3 regions of the Streptomyces sp. 8N114 genome follow, and region 3 is predicted to be linked to each of the others. Evidence: riboswitches for the same ligand, from Rfam matches in the RefSeq annotation. Region 3 holds a riboswitch; each other region holds the start of a gene.
The links. A riboswitch is a leader RNA that binds a small molecule or an ion and turns the genes downstream of it on or off. The one in region 3 is predicted to bind cyclic di-AMP.

Region 1 (6,903 bases), on a different contig from region 3:
TGCCCGCGGAGACGAAGGAGGACGGTCCGCTGCCGCGCCGGTCCAGCCCGTCGAGCAGGGCGATGCCGATGGCGCCGGACTGGGTGAAGACGCCGATCCTGCCCCGCGCGGGCATCCGCAGGGAGGGGGTGGCGTTGAGCCGTACGTCCTCGCCGGTGTTGATCAGCCCGAGGGCTCCGGGGCCGATCAGCCGCATGCCGTAGGAGCGGGCGAGCCTGACCAGTTCGCGCTGCTCGTCCCGGCCGACCCCTTCGGAGAGGACGACCAGCCCCTGCACGGCCGCCTCGCCGCATTCGCCGATGACGGTGTGCAGCTGGTCGGCGGGGACGGCGAGCACGGCCAGGTCGACGTGTTCGGGGATCTCCCGCACCGACCGGTGGCCGGGCACCCCGGCCAGCGTCGGGGACGCCTCCGGGTCCAGCGCGTGGTTGACCGCGTACAGCCGCCCGGCGAAGCCTCCGGCGCGCAGGCTGCCCAGCACGGCACGCCCCGCTCCGCCGGGGGTGCGGCTGGCGCCGACGACGGCGATGGAGCCGGGGGCCAGCAGCCGGGCGACGGAGCGGCCCTCGGCGCGCTGTTCGCGGGCCCGCATGACGGCCAGGGAGCGCTCGGTGGGCTCCAGGTCGAAGGTGAGGTGGACGGAGCCTTCCTCGAAGCTGCGCTTCTGGGAGTATCCGGCGTCCGTGAACACCTTGATCATCTTGGTGTTGGCGGGCAGCACCTCGGCGGCGAAGCGGCGGATGCCGCGCTCCCGGGCGACGGCACCGATGTGTTCGAGGAGCGCGGAGGCCACTCCCCTGCCCTGCTGGTCGTCGCGGACCAGGAAGGCGACCTCGGCCTCGTCCGCGGGCTCGCTGGCGGGGCGGCCGAGGTGGTCGATGCGGTCGTAGCGGACGGTCGCGATGAACTCACCGCCGATGGTCGCCGCCAGGCCGACGCGGTCGACGTAGTCGTGGTGCGTGAAGCGGCGCACATCGCGGTCGGACAGCCGGGGGTAGGGCGCGAAGAAGCGGTAGTACTTCGACTCGTCGGAGACCTGCTCGTAGAAGCTGACCAGCCGCTCCGCGTCGTCCGGAGTGATCGGCCGGACCCGGGCCGTACCGCCGTCGCGCAGCACGATGTCCGCTTCCCAGTGGGCGGGGTAGGCGCGCTCCTCGGGGCTCGGCATGGGGCCAGCGTACGGCGGAGGGAGGGTGGGTGCTCAGGGATACGGGATGCGTCGTATCGTCGCTGGCATGAGCGCCGCCGCTTCCTGGCCCGCACCCGCCGGCTCACGGAGCACCTCGGCAATCGTGGAAATCTGGTCTGGACAAGTTTGACGAACGAAGGGCAACACCATGGTTGAGCGCCGTGTCACCGTCGGCTGGGCCGAGGGGCTGCACGCCCGCCCCGCCTCCATCTTCGTCCGTGCCGCCTCGGCAGCCGGGGTCCCGGTCACCGTCCGGAAGGGCGAGGGCAACCCCGTCAACGCGGCCTCCATGCTCGGTGTGCTCGGCCTGGGTGCGGAGGGGGGCGAGGAGATCGTCCTCACCTCCGAGGCGGACGGTGCGGAGGAGGCCCTCGACCGGCTGGCGAAGCTGGTCTCCGAGGGCTTGGAGGAGCTGCCCGAGACGGTGTGAGGGTCTGACCGAGCGCGAGGGCTCGCCCGCCGGCATGAGCGTGTCGCCGGGGAGCACGAGGGGGGCGCTGCACCTGGCGGTGCAGCGCCCCCCTCGTAAATGTCCGCCGCGACGGGCGAAGCCGCAACGTTCGGTCAGACCTTCACGCCGTGCTCGCGGAGGTAGGCGACCGGGTCGATGTCCGAGCCGTACTCGGGGGAGGTGCGGGCCTCGAAGTGCAGGTGGGGGCCGGAGGAGTTGCCGGTGGAGCCGGAGAGGCCGATCTGCTGGCCCGACTTGACCTGCTGGCCGACCGAGACGCTGATCGAGTTCAGGTGGCCGTACTGCGTGTACGTGCCGTCCTTGTGCTTGATGACGACGTTGTTGCCGTAGGCCCCGCCGTTGCCGGCCTCCACGACCTCGCCCGCGGCCACGGACTGGACCGGGGTGTTCATGCCCGCGTGGAAGTCGATGCCGGTGTGGCTGCCGGACGACCACATGCCGCCGCCCTGCTTGTAACCGGTGGAGACGTAGGAGCCCTCGACAGGCATCACGTAGGCGTTGAGCTTCGCCCGCTTGGCCTCCCGGGCGGCCCTCTCCTTCGCCTCGCGCGCCTTCTCCGCCTTCTCGGCGGCGGCCTTGCGCTTGGCCTCGTCGGCCTTCCGCTTGGCGTCCGCCTTCGCCTTGGCGGCTTCCTCCTTGGCGTCGGTCTCGGCCTTGGTCTGCTCCGCCTGGAGGGCCTGCTCGTATGCCTGCTGGTCCAGCGTCTCGGAGATCGGGCCGCCGACGACCTCGCTCACCTTGGCGTCGTGCTGGACGGGGGCGTTGTTCTGTCCGCCGCCGCTCGCGGCGAATGCGGGGGTGGCGATGGACCCTACGACGCCCACGGTGGCGAGACCGGCTATGCCTGCCGCTCCCCCTGCGGCCCGACGGGTCTTACTCGGACGCCTGTGCTTACCAGTGGCACGGGTGAACGCCATACGGAGGCGTACTCCTTTCCTTCCTTCTCGCCTACCGGGTTAGCTGACGGGTTCGGAGCAGGAAGGTCTCCTACGGGCCGCCTCTTGCGAGGCCGTCCGATTCACCCCAATGGGACCTGGGTCCCCGGTCCCCCTCGGCAGGTGCGCCTCGGGGATTCGGCGATGGCTGTCCGTCGGCCGCGGGTGCGGTCACTTCTGACGAACAGCGGCACCGACGCTAAACGGGGCCAACTCCGGGCGGCAAACGAATCCCTGGGTTTGTCACGTACGCCACACTCCAACTCATCAGCAACCGCGACAGAATCGGACATTGAGAGGGGCCCGGAAGGAGCGATTCCTCCTCCCGGGCCCCACTTCTGACCGCCGTTCGCGCCTCCGCCCGCGGGCTCAGGAGCCGGAGACCACCTTGACGTCGCCGATCCCCAACTCCCGTACCGGATCGGCGATCTGCGAGGCGTCGCCGACGAGCACCGTCACCAGCCGGCCGGCGGGCAGGGCGCTCACCGCCGCCGCCGTGGCCTCCACCGTGCCCGTCTCGGCGAGTTGGGCGTAGAGCCGGGCCTGGTAGTCGTCCGGCAGATACTGCTCGACCTGGTCGGCCAGCGTCCCCGCGACGGCCGCGGCCGTCTCGTAGCGCAGCGGCGCGACACCCACCAGGTTCCGTACCGCGATGTCCCGTTCCTCGTCGGTCAGTCCCTCGTCCGCCAGCTTCCGCAGCACCTGCCACAGGTCGTCCAGCGCGGGCCCTGTCACATCGGTGGCCACCGAGCCGCTGATGGCCAGCAGTGCGGCACCGCTGCCGTCCTCGGCGGAACGCAGCACCTGGCCGAAGGCGCGCACGCCGTAGGTGTAGCCCTTCTCCTCACGCAGCACCCGGTCCAGCCGGGAGGTGAGCGTGCCGCCCAGGCAGTAGACGCCCAACAGCTGCGCGGGCCACACCCGGTCGTGCCGGTCGGGGCCGACGCGGCCGATCAGCAGCTGCGTCTGCACCGCTCCGGGCCGGTCCACGATGACGACCCGGCCGCTGTCGTCCGCGGTGATCGGCGGCATCGGACGCGGCACTGCCGCGGCTCCCGTCCAGCTGCCGAGGCTCTCGGTGAGCGCCGCCTCGAGGTCGACTCCCTCCAGATCGCCGACCACGACGACGGTGGCGGTGGCGGGGTGCACATATGCCTCGTAGAAGGCGCGTACCGCAGCCGCGTCGATGCCTCGCACCGTCTCCTCGGTGCCCTGCCTGGGCCGCGACATCCGCGATGAGGCGGGGAACAGCTCGCGGAAGAGCTCCTTGCCGGCGCGGCGGGCCGGGTTGGCCAGCTCGTGCGGGATCTCGTCCAGCCGGTTGGCGACGAGCCGTTCCACCTCGCTGTCCGGGAAGGCGGGGGCGCGCAGCGCGTCGGCGAGCAGCCCCAGCGCCTTGGGCAGCCGGGATACGGGCACCTCCAGCGAGACCCGCACACCGGGGTGGTCGGCGTTCGAGTCGAGCGTGGCGCCGCACCGCTCCAGCTCGGCGGCGAACTCCTCGGCCGTGTGCTTGTCCGTGCCCTCGCTCAGGGCGCGGGCCATGATGGTGGCGACCCCGTCCAGCCCCTCCGGCTCCGCGTCCAGCGGCGCCATCAGGTTCACCTCAACGGCGACGACCTCCTGCCCCGGGCGGTGGCAGCGCAGCACCGTCAGCCCGTTGGGCAGCTTGCCGCGCTCGGGGGTGGGGAAGGCCCACGGCTTCGGGGTGCCGCTGGGCGGCTGGGGGTGGAACTCCATGCTCTTCCCTGCTGTCTCCGCGATCCCCGCGGGGCTCGTGCTCGCCGCTCCCGCGGTGCGCTGGCTCGTGCTCGCCGGTGTCTCGCTCACTGGCCGGCCTCCTCGTCCTCGTTCGCGGGCGCTTCCTCGTCCGCCAGCGGTTCGTATACGAGCACGGCGCGGTTGTCGGGGCGCAGCCGCTGGGCCGCCACCTCCCGCACCTCCTCGCGGGTCACCTCCAGCACCCGCCGGACCGCGGTCAGCGCGAGCTGCGGGTCACCGAAGAGCACCGCGTACCGGCACAGTTCGTCGGCGCGGCCACCGACCGTGGCCAGCCGGTCCAGCCACTCGCGCTCCAACTGGGCCTGGGCGCGCTCCATCTCCTCCTCGCCGGGCCCCTCCTCCGCGAAGCGGCGCAGCTCCTCGTCGACCGCGGCCTGGATGTCGGCGATCTCCGCGCCGCTGGACGCCTTGATGTCCAGCCAGCCCAGCGAGGGCGCGCCCGCCAGCCGGAGCAGTCCGAAACCGGCCGCCACCGCCGTGCGGTCGTGCCGCACCAGCCGGGTGTAGAGGCGGGAGGACTCGCCACCGCCGAGCGCGGTCAGCGCCAGATCGGCGGCGTCCGCCTCGCGGGTGCCGTCGTGCGGCAGGCGGTAGCCGTTCATCAGCGCGCGGGAGGGCACGTCCTCCTCGACGACCTCACGCTTATCCTCACCGATCAGCTCGGGCAGCTCGCCGTCCCGCGGGGGGCGCTTGCCGTCGTGGCCCGGGATGGAGCCGAAGTACTTCTCGATCCAGGCGAGCGTCTGCTCCGGGTCGATGTCCCCGACGACGGACAGAACGGCGTTGTTGGGCGCGTAGTACGTACGGAAGAACTCCTGCGCGTCCTGGAGGGAGGCCGCGTCCAGGTCTTCCATCGAGCCGATCGGAGTGTGGTGGTAAGGGTGGCCCTCGGGGAAGACCATGGCGGTCATCCGCTCGAACGCGGTGCCGTACGGCACGTTGTCGTAGCGCTGGCGACGCTCGTTCTTGACCACGTCGCGCTGGTTCTCCATGGACTCCTCGTCCAGCGCGGCCAGCAGCGAGCCCATCCGGTCGGCCTCCAGCCACAGGGCGAGCTCCAGCTCGTGGGCCGGCATCGTCTCGAAGTAGTTGGTGCGCTCGAAGCTGGTGGTGCCGTTCAGCGAGCCGCCCGCGCCCTGCACCAGCTCGAAGTGGCCGTTGCCCTTCACCTGGGCCGAGCCCTGGAACATCAGGTGCTCGAAGAGATGGGCCAGGCCGGTGCGGCCCTTGGCCTCGTGACGGGAACCGACGTCGTACCAGAGGCAGACAGCGGCGACGGGGGTCAGATGATCCTCGGAGAGCACCACCCGCAGGCCATTGGCCAGCCGGTGCTCCGTCGCTGTCAGCCCACCGGTGGCCGGCGGGGGCGTGGCCGTGTGACCCATGGGCGTGGAGTCCCTTCGCTTGCGGGGATATCCCGGCCGGGCGCCGGGAACTGCCGACCGCCCGGCGCCTCACGCGACCGGCGGCCCTGTCACTGTATGCAACCACGCCGACAAGGTGCGAAGTTCCCGTACGGTCTACCGAGCGACCGCCCTGTCAGTGGGGCGGTCCACAATGGTCGACCGAGAGCACGACCGAGCACGATCGGTCCGGGAGACCGGAAGCACGTCGGTCGAAGAGCACGACCCGAGAGCGCAAGAGCGACAGCACGAAGCAGCGAAGGAGCCGCAGCCGCGATGGCCCGCCGCAGTAAAAGCCGTACACCGGCACCGGAGCCGGGAGAGGACTTCGAGGAGCGCATCGTCGACATCGACGTCGTCGACGAGATGCAGGGCTCCTATCTGGAGTATGCGTATTCGGTCATCTACTCGCGCGCGCTGCCCGACGCCCGCGACGGGATGAAACCCGTGCAGCGCCGGATCCTGTACCAGATGCACGAGATGGGCCTGCGCCCCGACAGGTCGTATGTGAAGTGTGCCCGCGTCGTGGGCGAGGTGATGGGAAAGCTCCACCCGCACGGTGACTCCCCCATCTACGACGCCCTGGTGCGCATGGCGCAGGACTTCTCCATGCGGCTGCCGCTGGTGGACGGGCACGGCAACTTCGGTTCGCTGGGCAACGACGACCCGCCCGCGGCAATGCGCTACACGGAGTGCCGTTCGGCGCCGGCCGCCGGGCTGATGGTCGAGTCGATCGACGAGGAGACCGTCGATTTCGGCGCCAACTACGACGGCAGCGAGCAAGAGCCCGTCACACTGCCCGCCGCCTACCCCAATCTGCTGGTGAACGGCTCCTCGGGGATCGCGGTCGGCATGGCCACCAACATGCCGCCGCACAACCTGACAGAGGTCATCTCGGCGGCACGGCACCTGATCAAGCACCCGGGCGCGGACCTGGAGACCCTGATGGGCTTCATCCCGGGCCCCGACCTGCCGACCGGCGGCAAGATCGTCGGCCGGGAGGGCATCAAGGACGCCTACGTCTCCGGGCGCGGCACCTTCAAGATCCGGGCCACGGTGTCGATCGAGCAGGTCACGACCCGGCGCAAGGGCCTCGTGGTCACCGAGCTGCCGTTCGCCGTC
Region 2 (6,903 bases), on a different contig from region 3:
GCTCCGGCCAGCGTGTCGCGCAGGCCCTCGGGGTAGCCGTCCCAGCCGACCAGGGTGGGGAACTGCCAAGCGCCCCGGTGGTTCTCGGGCGGCTCGTCCCCGCCGTCGTTCTTGGCCGCCCGGAAGCAGTGCGTACTCACCCCGTCCTTGTGGTAGACGACCTTGGGATGGGTGCCCTCGAAGGGCAGCGCTTCCTTGCTGTGCACGGTGAATCCGCCATGGTTGGAGGTCGAGACGTACTCGGCCTGGTCGTTGTGGACCCAGACCACGACGTGCTCCCAGTCGTGCCGGTGCCCGGCGCTGCCGCCGCCCAGTGCTGCCTGGTCCTTCTCGAAGTAGGAGGCGTAGGCGACGGCGCACCAGTCGTTGTTGCACTTGGTGCGGGCGTATCCGTTGGTGTTCTCCAGGTCGGACGCGTCGTGGCAGTTGCCGTTGACGTCACCGCCGATCTCCAGGCCCGGGGCGATGGTGCCGTCCGGGCCGATGGCAGGCGTCGCGTAGCAGCCGTCCGTGTCGTAGTCGTAGGCGGGCTGGAACTTCCGCTCCATCTCTGTCGCGTTCGCGGGCAGCGCCTGCGGCGGATCGGCCAGCGCCGTACCCGGCAGCGCGACGACCAGAGCAAAGGCCCCGACCACGACGGCCGGGGCCTTCCTGCCCCATCCTCCGACCCGACGGGGCCGGCCTGCAGGGGCGTCATGCACGGTGTTCGCCTCTCTCATGTGCGCACTCCACGGTGGGGGGTGAGTTGCTCGGCTCACGCTGCCGTGAGTCGGCGCACCTGCCAAGAGGGACGAACGACGTTGTGGGTCACCGCACTTCGCTTCGGAACAGCGCGGATCAGCTCGGCGGATCAGCCCGGATCAGCCCGGATCAGCTCGGATCAGTTCGGATCAGCACTGAGCCCGCGGCATCCGCTGTGCGGCGACCGCATTGGCCCCCTGTCCCCCCTGCCCCCTGTCTGTCCCCCTGCCCCCGGTGGACCGGTTCTGGTGCTCGGCACCCGGAAGTGGGCACAACTCACGGGCCGGCGGCGCACTCGGCTCGCCGGCCCGTCATCCCCCGGGGGCGTCAGGTGTGAGACATCAGGCTTTCCGCCGGGAGAGTCTGCGGCGCAGGCCGCGGGTGAGGCGCACCCGGTCCACGTGGAGGGTGAGCGGGGTGCCGGACTCGGGCTTGGCGTACATCTGCACCAGGCCGCGGCGCCAGCGTGCCCCACCGGGCGGCACGACCGGCTGCTCCAGGGGAAGGGCGCAGCGCCAATTGGCGGCGGCTATCAGGAAAGTTGCTGTCCACCGGCCCCGGGGCAGGGAGTCGAGGGGCAGTTCTGCCAAGAACCCGCCGTCCTGGAGGACCACGGGAAAGTCGGATGTGGCATCGGCGGTTTCCAGACGTACGACGGCGGTTCCCGGCGGCGGAGCGATGAGGTTCGTCGTCCCGCGTATGTGCAGGGCCGGGCCGCGCCAAGCAGCCGCTTCGGGCTCAAGGCGGAGTTCCTCGCCGAGTTGGGCCGCTGAGACATGCTGGAGGCGCACGGTGAGATTGCCGAAGGCGGTGGAGTAGAGCCTGGCCGTCCGTATGCCGCCCGCGCCGTCGTCGGACAGGCAGCTGACAGGGCACTCACCGGCGTCCGGGTCGCGCTGATTGCCCAGCCGTACGGTTTTGGCGAGCCCGTTCACGGTGTAGCGCAGATACAGATCCCAGAAACCGTCGGCCAGCGGTTCGTCGGTCCCGTCGCCGCTGAGGAGGTCGAAGTCGGCTTCGAAGGAATCCCCTTCGACGCGGATATCGGCGTGGTGGGTCCTGCTGTCCTTTCCGCGGTGCTCCAGGAAAATCTCGACGGTCCTCCCGCCGATGTGCTGGGCCTCGCTCAATCCCGCATGACCGCGCAGCCGCAGTCGGGTGCCGGTGAAGGAAATCGAGGACACGTAGTGGATGACGGCGAGGTGCTCCGTCACGTCGAAGCACGCGGCGGGGCTTGTGGAACAGGCTTCGCGTTCCACTGGATAGTGGGCCAGCGCCCGTCCCTGGGAGATATGAATGCGGAACGGCATATGGCTGTCGGCCCGGTGAGTGTGGTCCAGGAGCTCTTCCAGATTGCCGTGCTGGGTGAGATGACAGCGCAGGCGCTGGACCGGGGAGAGCCGGGGCCAGAAGGAGTCGGAGTCGTGATCGGTGACGAGTTTCTGCATGCGGTTGAACTCGCGCTGCTGGACCGCGGATTCCGTCTCATTGCCGAGGAATCGAAAGGCGCCCTTCAACTCCACCTGGAAGTGCCGCTCCAGCAGGGCATCGCGTCGTGGTCCCGGCTCCAGCTCGGTCCGAAGCAGCTCACACACCCGGTGGAGCGAGTCGAGGACCGGCTCGGTCTTGTTGGTGAGGGTCAGATGCTGGCCGTCGGGGCGGCGTACGAGGTAGTAGCAGTCGTAATCCGCGACCACGGAAATGCGGCGTGCGCGCAAGTAGGCGAGCGCCGTGAAGGGCTGGTCCTCGCCGATCCGCAGGCTGGTGTCGAAGCGAAGATGCAGCCGGTCGAGCAGCTCTTTGCGGAAGAGCTTCTGAACGGAGAGCGCCCAGTAGACCCGTGAGGTGAACAGGTCGGCGTCGGGCTGGTTGGCCCGGAACATCGAGCGCGGCACCCCGCGTCCCACCGAGGCCATCTTGCCGAGTACGACATCGGCACTGTTCTCCTCGGCGGTGGTGGTGAGCCGCTGCAGCGCCTCCGGTGCCAGATAGTCGTCCGCGTCGAGGAAGAACACGTACCGCCCGCTCGCCAGGTCCAGGGCTCGATTGCGGGGGACGGAGGGACCGCCGGAATTCTCCTGATGGAGCACCCGCAGCAGCCGCGGGTGCCGTTCGGCCAAGAGATCCAGTTCGGCTGCGGTGCCGTCCGTGGAACCGTCGTTCACGACGATCATCTCTATGCGACCGGGGTCGAGAGACTGGTGCGTGACCGAGGCGATACAGCGCTTGAGATAGGGGAGCGCATTGTAGGCGGGAGTTATGACGCTTACGAGATTGTTCGAGTCATCCATGGACAGACGGTGCCCATCGGGACGTACCCCTGCCAGGGGGGCGCCGCGTTCGGGTGAATCGGGCGCTCCGCTCGCCAGACTCGGAACGGAGAGTAGGTCCTTGCGGACTCTGAGTTGCGAGGCTCCCGCAATCACCGCCCCACTCGCCCGGCACACGCGCTGTCCCACCCGGAATTCGCCCTGCGCAACTGCGTGCTTTCGCCCGGTGGGTCAAATGCGCTGCGTTGTGGCTTGTCGCGCAGTTCCCCGCGCCCCTTGCGGGGCGCGGCCCCCTGCGAAGCTTGGGGGAGGCAAGCGCAGCCCTCATGCCGGGTACGCATGAGGCGCCGGACAAGCCTGCGCACAACGCGGCGGCTGCCCCGTCACCGGCGTGGTGAGGGGCAGCCGCCGCGTTGCGGGTCGTCGGCTCAGTACGGGCCGTTGACGTTGTCGATCGAACCGTAGCGGTTGGCGGCGTAGTTGCACGCCGCGACGATGTTGGCGACCGGGTCCCGCTGGTCGTAGACGGTGCCCTTGACGTGGAAGGAGTCGAAGGTCGGCTTGATCACCTGGAGCAGACCGATGGACGGGGTGCCGTTCTGGGCGTTGATGTCCCAGTTGTTGATGGCGTTGGGGTTGCCACCGGACTCCCGGATGATGTTGCGGTGGATGCCCTGGTAGGTGCCAGGGATGCCGTGCTGCTTCATGATGACCAGCGCCTCGTTGATCCAGCCGTCCAGGTTGGTCGACTGGGTCTTGTGCACGCTGGTGGTCCGCTCGGCGGTGCTGCGGTCGGCCCGCTTGGGCGTGGTGCTCCGCTCGGCGGGCGCCGGGGTGGCGTCCAGGGTCAGCTTCTGGCCGGGACGGATCAGGTCCGGGTCGCTGCCGACGGTCTGCTTGTTGGCCTTGTAGAGGGTGGACCAGCCGCCCTTGATGTCGTGGTCCACGGCGATCCGGTACAGCGTGTCGCCGGCCACGACGGTGTGGGAGTCGGCCTTCTTCTCGGCCTTCGCCTTCGGGGCGGCGGCCTGGGTGGAAGTGGCCTGCTTCTGCTCCTGCACCTTGGCCGGCGCGGGGGCGGCGTGCGCGCTGCCTGCGGTCAGCAGGGGAGCGGCGATTCCTGCACCGCCGGCGACGAGGGCGAGCGAAAGCCGGGAAAAGCGGCGGGCATTGCGCGATTTACGGGCATGACGGCCACGTGACATGGGGGTGTCCTCTCCTAGCGCCTGCGAGGTGAGCTGTCGGATTCGGGCTGGAGTTGCCCGGCCATAACCCGTGCGCGAGGCGCAACGGGCATGACTTCACCCCTAGCCGGGCCGCTGGATGCGGCACGGCACTTACTTGGGTCCCCCGCTCCTGCCGGCGTGGTCTGGTGCGAATTTCCCTCACCGGGCGGCAGGATTCGGCGCCCCGGCAGTGGGAACTCCGGCCGTTTACGGAGGCCGGAGCGAGGACACAGAAACACACCGGATTGTTGGGAGCAAGATGCCGGATTCGAATGCCGGGTATCCGCGGAGAATGATCTCGGAATTATTCAACGCTATGCTGTGGATCATTTTCTGAGCGTAAAGCAGCGAACTGGCGGGTTTTACGAAAAGCTCGCCAAGGATAGTCTCTTGACGACCCGACAGAAGATCTTGCCCGCGGACTCGAAGCGAGGATGTGTTTCTTGACACAGCGACTATGAAGTGGCCACGTGGGAGCGGTAAGTCGTCTATATCCGGACATTACGCGCCGAGAACTGGTAAAGGCGGTGGATTGTTAGGCATGCGTCCACCTCCTCACCGAGAACGCCCGGGAGCCCGCAACCACCGGAAAGGTGGCGCGGGCTCCCGGGCGTTCTTCGGTGCGTTCTTCCGTGTGCCCGGGGTCCGTTCAGAGGAAGCTGACGTTCTGGGCGAGGGAGAGTTCGCTGGAGTAGTTGATGGTGTTGGTGGCCGAGCGCATGTAGGACTTCCAGGCGTCGGAGCCGGACTCGCGTCCGCCGCCGGTCTCCTTCTCCCCGCCGAACGCGCCGCCGATCTCCGCACCGGAGGTGCCGATGTTGACGTTGGCGATGCCGCAGTCGGAGCCCGCGGCCGAGAGGAAGATCTCGGCTTCCTGCTGGTCGCGGGTGAAGATGCTGGACGACAGCCCCTGCGGGACGTCGTTGTGCAGCGCGATCGCCTCGTCCAAGGTGTCGTAGGTGAGCACGTAGAGGATCGGGGCGAAGGTCTCCTCCCGTACGACATCGTTCTGCTCGTCGACGCGGACGAGGACCGGCTCGGTGTAGGCGGCCTCGGGAGCGGCTTCGGAGAGCCGCCGGTTGCCGCCCGCCAGGATCTTGCCGCCCTGCGCCTGGACCCGGGCCAGCGCGCTGTTCATCGCGTCGAGGGCCGTGGTGGAGACGAGCGGGCCGACCAGGGTGTTCTCGTCGAACGGGTCGCCGACCGGCAGCTTGCGGTAGGCGCTGGTCAGCCGCTCGACCAGCGTCTCCGCGATGTCACGGTGGACGATCAGGCGGCGCAGCGTCGTGCAGCGCTGACCCGCGGTGCCCGCCGCGGCGAAGACGATGCCCTGGACCGCGAGGTCGAGGTCGGCCGAAGGGGCGACGATCGCCGCGTTGTTGCCGCCGAGTTCCAGCAGACTGCGGCCGAAGCGGGCCGCGACGCGGGGACCGACTTCCCGGCCCATCCGGGTCGAGCCGGTGGCGCTGACCAGGGCGACGCGGGGGTCGTCCACCAACTGCTCACCCACGACACGATCACCGAGCAGCAGCCGGTGGACGTCGCGGGGCGCCCCGACCTCGTCCGCGGCGCGGGCCAGCAGATGGTCGCAGGCCAGCGAGATCAGCGGAGTGAGCTCCGAGGGCTTCCAGACGACCGTGTCGCCGCAGGCAAGCGCGACGGCGGTGTTCCACGACCAGACGGCCGCGGGAAAGTTGAAGGCGGAGACGACGCCCACCACACCGAGCGGATGCCACGTCTCCGCAAGGCGGTGACCTGGGCGTTCCGAGGCGATGGTGCGGCCGTACAGCTGGCGGGACAGCCCCACGGCGAAGTCGCAGATGTCGATCATTTCCTGAATTTCACCCAGGGCCTCGGAGCGGATCTTGCCCGCCTCGATGGTGACGAGATCGGCAAGGTCGCTCTTGTGCTCACGCAGCAGCTCGCCCAGCCGGCGCACGAGCTCTCCGCGACGCGGCGCCGGCGTGGTGCGCCAGGTGAGGAACGCCTCGCGCGCTGCGCCGACGGCGGCTTCGGCGTCCGCCGCGTCGGCGGCCTTCAGCCCGAAGAGGTTCTCTCCGGTGATGGGGGTCCGCGCGGAGAGGTCACTGCCTTCCGGAACGGTGACGCCGATGTTGCCGAGGCTGGTGAGTGCGCGGGTACGCAGGTCGTCCGTGGTGGGCAGGGCGGTGCTGGTCATGGTCATCCTTAGGAGTGGGAGGGACGGGATCAGGCGAGGGCGCCGTCGAGTTCCAGTGCGCGCGCGACCTGGGTGAGGGAGCGGCTTTGCTGCTGTTCGTAGAGTGCGAAGGGATCGAGCACCTCGCGTCCGATGGCGCCGGAGAGCCACTCGGCGTCGTAGGCCGCACCCTCCTGCGCGTTGTCGCGGGTGCCCTCCGAGCTGAGGTTGGACTGGAAGATGCCGGCGGCCGAGCGGGGCAGGAAGTCCTCGTAGACGACGGGCTCGGCCCGCACCCACCCCCGCCGCAGCAGTTCGCCGATATCGGCCGGCGGCCGGTTGCCGTCGCGGGGCCGGTCGGCGGCCACCTGGTAGGTGAAGTACGCCAGCCCCTGAGCGGCCAGCTCCTCTTCGGTGTCGGGCAGGTGCTCCTCCCACACGCTGCGGGCGACGGCGCCGCGACTCTCTCCGGGCGCCTGCGCGCTCAGCTGGTCGACGAGGCCGAGCA
Region 3 (6,903 bases):
CGTGCTGCTGACGAGCGGCGGAGCGCAGGGCCGCGAGCGGGTGCTGGTCGCCGACCTCGGCCTGGCCAAGAACCTCGCGCACGCGTCGGGGCTGACCGTGGTTGCCGGATCGGTCGGCTACATGGCGCCTGAGCAGGCCGAACCCTTCGAGGGCATCGACGCGCGCGCGGACATCTACAGCCTGGGCGCCGTCTTCTACCACCTGGTGACCGGCGCTGTGCCGGGGAATCCGGGGCGGGTGATGCCGCTGGACGAGTTGCGTCCCGGGCTGCCGTGGGCGGTGACGGAGGCCGTTGCGCGCGCGATGGAGCCCGACCGCGAGCGCCGCTGGCCGACGGCGGCCGAGTTCGCGGACGAACTTGACCGGATCGCGACGGAACTCGACCGGAACTCGGCCCCTGCGGGCGGGACGAACGCGCCGGACGGGCCGACGGAGGGGCCGCAGCAAAAGGCGGCCGGGTCGGCCGGGTCGGCCGGGCCGGACGCGTCCGACCGGTCGAGCGGGTTGGCGGGGGAGCAGGGCCGGAGCACCGACGGACGTGAAAGCCTCGCACCATCGGCGGCCCAACTGTCCTTCCTGGCCGTACGACCCGTGTCCCAGGTGCCCGGTCAGCCGCCGACAGCCGCGACGGAGCCGCCCTCGTCGGCGACCCAGAAGCCCGCATCCGAGAACTCCGCGGTGGAGAGCTCCGCGACGGAACCGCCCTCGTCCGAGACTTCCGCGGCCGGAACCTCCGCGTCCGAGAACTCTCGCCTCGGGGCCTCCGCGCCGCAGACGTCTGCGCCCAAGTCGGCCGCCGCCGAGCTGCCCGGGGTGTCCCGGGGGACCGCTCGGCCGGTGCGTACTCGCCGTCGGCGGCGTGCCGTCGCCATCGGGTCCGCCGTGGTGGTGCTGGCCGGGGCGGGAGTTGTCAGTGAGGTACTGGGGCCGGACCGTACGCGGCAGCCCTCCGCGGTACGGGTGGACGACGCGAGCGGGCGGGTCAGTGTGCATGTGCCCGGAGCGTGGGCGCAGGAGACCACCGACTCCGGCTGGAGCCCCTCCGCGCTGGGGCTCTCCGCGGACAAGGCCCCCGGGCTGCTCGTGGCGGAGGACGTGGGCCGTTGGCAGGACCTCACCTCGGGGACGAGCGGCGTCTTCGTGGGGCTCGGTGCCCCGGCCGACAAGGACGACAGGGCCGCCGAAGCCGCCGAGCCCACACCCCGGACCACGCTGCGCCCCCAGGGAAACGCCGACACCCAGCCGCGGTTGCCCGACAAGGTGGCTGAACTCACCCACAAAGGCTGCCAGTACACAGGGAGCCGCAAGTTCCAGAACGGAAGCTGGCAGGGACGGATCCGTACCTGGTCGGCCTGCTCCACCCCCGGACACTCGCTGGAAGAGATCGGCCTGTCCCCCAAGCAGAAGGGCAAGCCCCCGGTGTACGTGCAGATCCGCTGCGACAAGGACTGCTCGGCCCGGACGGACCGAGTGCTGACCAGCTTGCGCGTCAAACCGTTGTAGGCGTACCCCGCGGTCCTTGCGCCGCCCCTCCAATGTTCCTGGCCCCGGCGTACGACCCCGGCGTACGGAAACCGGCGCTCGGGATCCGACGTCCGCCATCTGCAGTCGGGTTCCAGCCGTTCGGGCCGTCTCCCACACGTCCTGTCCCGTCTCTTACGTCACCTGAAAACCGCCCGCCACGGTGCAGAGTTGCCCGCCCGAGGTGCTGTGGAAAAACTCCCCGGGGGCCGGGAACTTTCCCGGGAAGTCGCCCATCGAAGGCTGTGTACGGCGCAGATGCCCGAGGGCAGGCTGGGAAACGAGGACGAGCCAGCGCGCGAGCCGCCGGGAGGCCGGACGACCGCAGACAGGACGACCAGGGACGGCAGCCATGACGAAGCGACAGGACCCGACGACCACCCCCCACCTCTCACAGGCCCTGTACGACACCGAGGCCCCGGCGCCCGGCCGCCCGGCCGCCCCGTACCGCCCCCGTCGCCGGGTGGCCCGCATCGCGGCCGCCACGACAGCGGTGCTGGCGGCGGGCGCACTGCTGATCGGCTGCGACAAGGACCCGGAGGCGTCCCCGGACAAGGTCGACGGCGAGGCCGCGCCCGCCGCCGGCAACTCCGACGGTGGCTCCAAGAGCGGCGACAGGAACGGCAGCAGCGGTGAGAACGGAACCGGCGGGAGCGGCTCGCAGAGCGGTGGCACGGGCGGCTCGGACTCTTCCGGTTCGGACAGTGAGGACTCCTCCGGGGGCTCCTCGTCCAGCGGCAGCGGCTCGGACACCGGCAGCAGCGGGTCGGGACCGGGCTCCGGTTCCGGCTCCCGGTGCCACACGGCCGACCTGAAGGCATCGTTCGGCCCGAACCACCCGGGCGCCGGGCAGGAGAACTTCGCCCTGGTCCTGACCAACCGGTCCGACAGCACATGCACCGTACGCGGCTATCCCGGGCTCGCCTTCGTCAACAGCAGCGGCGAGCAGGTGTCCTTCGACCCCCACCGGACGGATGGTCAGGTCCGGACCGTCACGCTCGCGCCCGGCAAGAGCGCCTGGGCGCCGCTCTCGTACACCAACCCGGAGCTGACGAACGTCACCACGGTCACGCCGAGCGCCGTGCGGATCACCCCGCCCGACGAGCGGGCCTCCCTCCGGACGTCCTGGTCCGGCGGACCGGTCACCAACACCGGCAAGGCATCCGTTCCCAAGATCGGCCCACTGGCCCCCGGCACCGGCGGCTGAGCCCCCGACCCGATTCCCCCCGCCTGCCGTCCCTTTCCCTCCCCTCCCCACCGTTGGCCCCGATCGGCGCAGGCCCGCAGGCGGTGCGGTCCCGTACGTGGTAGGGACCGCCTGCTGCTCGTATCCGCTCCGTACGCCCGCCGCCGCCCTCCATCCGCGCCCGTGGCCGTGCCTGCCCCGTACCCCGCACCCCGTACCTCTCCGAACGCTCCCGAGTGGCCCGGAGTCCGCTCTCAGGCCAGATTGGGACCGTGCGGGAGAGGGAGGCCGGGACCAAGAAGGCGAACAGGTACGAGGACAACGTGGGACGGCTGTGGCGCCTGGCGCGGCAGACTCCCGTTGTGCTGTTCGTCCTGGGCGTCGTCCTGGAGATGGCGACGCCCCGGGACGTGACCGTCTCGGCGCCGTTCGCCGCGGCCCCGCTGGCCGCCGCGGCCTTCCTGTCCCTCCGGGGCACGATGGTCACGGCAGTCGTCTCCTCCGGCGCGACCATCCTGTTCGCCATCTTTCACGACACCGGCAGCGCCATCGAGGCCGAAGCCAGAGCCATCACCAGCCTGACCGTCTCCGCCCTCGCCGTGGGCGTCAACTATGTGCTGCTCCGCAGCGGCAGCCGGCTGGCCTCGGCGCGCGGTATCGCCGAGGCTGTGCAGCTCGCCGTGCTGCCCGCCCCACCTTCCCGGGTCGGCGGCCTGGCGGTGGCCGCCCGCTACCGTGCCGCGCAGGCCGAAGCCCGGATCGGCGGTGACTTCTACGCCGCGGAGGAGACCCCGCACGGCGTACGGCTGCTGCTCGGTGACGTACGCGGCAAGGGGCTCGACGCGGTGTCGGCCGTCGTACTCCTCGTCGGAACGTTCCGTGAGGCGGCCGAGCAGGAGGAATCGCTCTCCGGCGTGGCCGCCCGCCTCGACCGGGCCCTCGACCGGGAGGGACGGCGGCAGCTCGGCATGGCACAGTTGGAGGGCTTCAGCACGGCGGTGCTGGTGGAGGTCCCGAACCCCCCTGCTCATGCCTCCGCCCCCGAGAACCCCCCTGCCCACGCCTCCGCCCCCGGCAAGAGCCCGCCGCAGCGCGCCGGGGACGGCAGCGCCGACAGCGACAGCCCCACAGTTGTGCGCATCGTCAACCGGGGCCACCCCGCGCCGGTCCTCCTCCACCGCGGCAGGGCGTCCCTTCTGGAGCCCCAACTGCCGGCGCTTCCGTTCGGCATGTCCGACCTGGGCGGATGGCCGGACCACGAGGAGGAGGTTCCCTTCCCTCCGGGTGCTCAGTTGCTCCTCTACACCGACGGTCTGTCAGAGGCGCGCAACTCCGACGGTGTCTTCTACGACCCGGCCGAACGACTCGCCCGCACCTATTTCGCCCACCCCGAGGAGCTTCTGGAGACGGTCCTGATCGACGTCGCGGCCCACACCGGCGGCAGGTCCGTGGACGACATGGCGCTGCTCGCCGTCGCCCACGAGTCGCACAGCCGCTCCTGAGCTCAGCCGGCTCAGCCACCAATTACGGGGAACAACTTGGAATCACGGCCCCTGTTCTATTACCGTCCGATAACGCAGCACGGTCGTCACTGTCGTCACGAAGACGGCACCGTGCGCCATCGCCGAATCCCGCATACGGGGCACCAGCAGCGCCCAACCGACTGGACCGCACCGTGGGAACCGGGGAACCACCTCTTCTCGTCAGCCAGACGAGGAGGATGGGGTGAATCGGACGCCCTTGCGAGAGGACGCCCGTAGGAGACCTTCCTGCTCCGAACCCGTCAGCTAACCCGGTAGGCGAGAGGAAGGAAAGGAGAGCGCCCCCGTGGCGTCCAGAACCCAGGGCTTTGCCGGTCATGCGCCCCAGACCGTCGCCTACGACCCGCACGCCGACCAGGCCGGCTCCTCCGTTCCCTACGGTGTCCCCAGCGAGCCGCCCGGTGCCGAACCGTGGGACGAGTGGAACCCCACCGAGGAGTCCACCCGCCCACTCCGCGGCAAGCACCGGGTCGCCAAACAGCGTTCCGGCGGCGTGGCGCGCGGCGGTGCCGTACTCGGCGTCGGCATGATCGCGGCGGTCGGCGCCGGCGGCATGGCGACCGCCCAGGACAAGGACCCCGGCGCGATATCCGTACCGGACCTGGACACCGCGGCCGACACCGTACGGGGCATCCCCGACCAGCTGCCCGACGCCGAGGACCTGCCCGGCATCGGCTCCCTCCTCTCCGACGACTCGGACGACTCCGACGGATCCGCCGACTCGGACGGCGCAGCCGGTGCGGACGTCTCCGGTACGGGCAAGGGGGACGCGGCGGCCGGCACCAACGCCGGCGAGGCACTGCGCGCCCGCATCCTCGCGCAGGCCGAACAGCATCGCTCGGCGGAGGACGCGGAAGCCCGCGAGAAGGCTGCCCGGCAGGCGGCGAACGCGGCAGCGGAAGAAGCCGCGAAGCGGGCCGCAGCAGCCGAGAAGCAGGCCAAGGCCGAACGCGCGCGCGAGGCCGCCGAGGAGAAGCGCAAGGCGGAGGCCGAGAGGAAGCGCAAGGCCGAGGCCGAACGCCGCGCCAAGCTCGCCCGCAGTTACACGGCGCCGCTGGCCTCCTTCCAGCTCACCGCCGGGTTCGGCCAGGCCGGCGGTATGTGGCAGAACGACCACACCGGCCAGGACTTCGCCGCCCCCAACGGCACACCCGTCAAGGCCATCCACAGCGGCACCGTCAAGGAAGCGGGCTGGGCCGGTTCGTACGGCTACCGCATCGTGCTGCAGCTGGAGGACGGAACCGAACTCTCGTTCTGCCACCTCTCGTCCATGACCAAGTCGGCGGGCGACAAGGTCGGCACGGGCGACGTCATCGGCCGGGTCGGCTCCACCGGCAACTCCTCGGGACCGCACCTGCACGTCGAGGTCCGCCCCGACGGCGGCGACCCGGTGGACCCGCTGCCATGGCTCCGCGCCAAGGGCGTCGACGTCTGAGGCCCGGTCCAGGGCCGAGGGACCGGCAGCGCCGACGCGGCTGAGGTGCGATGGGCCCGACGGGCTGACGGGCGGTGGGTCCGACGGCAGCCCGTGGGCTTGGCCCCGAGGGCCGAGAGGGGCTGACGGGGGCTGACCGGGGGGCGGCCCGGTGAGCGAGGTCACGCGCCACCGCCCGCCCCCGAGTTACGGTCGCGGCATGCAGATGAATGCCGACAAGAAGATCGGTCAGCTGTCCGTCTCGCCGCTCGTGCTCGGCGGCAACGTCTTCGGCTGGACGGCCGACACACCCACGTCCTTCGCCGTCCTCGACGCCTACACCGACGGCGGTGGCAACGCCATCGACACGGCCGACGCGTACTCGGCCTGGGTCGAGGGCAACAAGGGCGGCGAGTCCGAGACCGTCATCGGCGAATGGCTCGCCGCACGTGGCTCGTCCGTACGTGACAGCGTCGTCATCGCCACCAAGGTCGCCCGCCACCCCGACCACATGGGCCTCGCCCCGGCCACCATCAAGGCCGCCTGCGAGGACTCGCTGCGCCGCCTGCGGACGGACCGCATCGACCTGTACTACACGCACTTCGACGACGAGTCGGTCGAGGTCTCCGACATCATCGGCGCCCTCGACGACCTCGTCAGGGAGGGCAAGGTCCGCGAGATCGCCGCGTCGAACATCTCGCCGTCCCGCCTCGCCGAGTCGCTCGCGTTCAGCGACCGGGAGGGCCTCGCCCGGTACGTGGCGCTCCAGCCGCACTACAACCTCGTCTCGCGCGACACGTACGAGGGAGAGCCGGCCGAACTCGCCCGGCGTGAATCCCTCGCCGTGCTGCCGTACTACGCGCTGGCTTCCGGCTTCCTGACCGGCAAGTACCGGCCGGGCGAGACCGCGCCCGAGGGGGCACGCACCGACAAGGCGGCCCAGCACCTCGCCACCGAGCGCGGCCAGCGTGTCCTCGCCGCACTGACCACCGTGGCCAACGCCCACCAGGTCTCCGAGGCCACCGTCGCCCTCGCCTGGCTCGCCGCCCAGCCGACCATCACCGCTCCCATCGCCAGCGCCCGCACGGTGGAACAGCTCCCCGCCCTGCTGGCCCTCGCCCACCTACGCCTCACCAACGACGAACTCCGCCTCCTGACGGACGCCTCGGCGTAGCCCTCGCCGGGCGGCTCGGGGTAGCCCTCGTCGGGCCGCTCGGCGGGGTCGTGGCCGGCCACGCCG

Region 1: another riboswitch for cyclic di-AMP. It lies ahead of ACTWQF_RS36255 (M23 family metallopeptidase); the one in region 3 lies ahead of ACTWQF_RS31535 (M23 family metallopeptidase).
Region 2: another riboswitch for cyclic di-AMP. It lies ahead of ACTWQF_RS16955 (transglycosylase SLT domain-containing protein); the one in region 3 lies ahead of ACTWQF_RS31535 (M23 family metallopeptidase).

Annotation. Positions count from the first base shown of each region.
Region 1 covers NZ_JBQQBT010000045.1:8,239-15,141, reverse strand. Annotated here, with positions in the region: gene ACTWQF_RS36265 (bifunctional acetate--CoA ligase family protein/GNAT family N-acetyltransferase) at 1-1,168, opposite strand, end outside; gene ACTWQF_RS36260 (HPr family phosphocarrier protein) at 1,338-1,619, shown strand; gene ACTWQF_RS36255 (M23 family metallopeptidase) at 1,754-2,578, opposite strand; cyclic di-AMP (ydaO/yuaA leader) riboswitch at 2,593-2,750, opposite strand; gene ACTWQF_RS36250 (M16 family metallopeptidase) at 2,966-4,336, opposite strand; gene ACTWQF_RS36245 (M16 family metallopeptidase) at 4,423-5,763, opposite strand; gene ACTWQF_RS36240 (DNA gyrase/topoisomerase IV subunit A) at 6,058-6,903, shown strand, end outside.
Region 2 covers NZ_JBQQBT010000007.1:64,892-71,794, forward strand. Annotated here, with positions in the region: gene ACTWQF_RS16945 (NPP1 family protein) at 1-719, opposite strand, end outside; gene ACTWQF_RS16950 (glycosyltransferase family 2 protein) at 1,083-3,032, opposite strand; gene ACTWQF_RS16955 (transglycosylase SLT domain-containing protein) at 3,440-4,216, opposite strand; cyclic di-AMP (ydaO/yuaA leader) riboswitch at 4,221-4,396, opposite strand; gene amaB (L-piperidine-6-carboxylate dehydrogenase) at 4,887-6,416, opposite strand; gene hglS (2-oxoadipate dioxygenase/decarboxylase) at 6,446-6,903, opposite strand, start outside.
Region 3 covers NZ_JBQQBT010000026.1:179-7,081, reverse strand. Annotated here, with positions in the region: gene ACTWQF_RS31550 (protein kinase domain-containing protein) at 1-1,504, shown strand, start outside; gene ACTWQF_RS31545 (DUF4232 domain-containing protein) at 1,875-2,729, shown strand; gene ACTWQF_RS31540 (PP2C family protein-serine/threonine phosphatase) at 2,981-4,210, shown strand; cyclic di-AMP (ydaO/yuaA leader) riboswitch at 4,351-4,525, shown strand; gene ACTWQF_RS31535 (M23 family metallopeptidase) at 4,536-5,684, shown strand; gene ACTWQF_RS31530 (aldo/keto reductase) at 5,884-6,837, shown strand.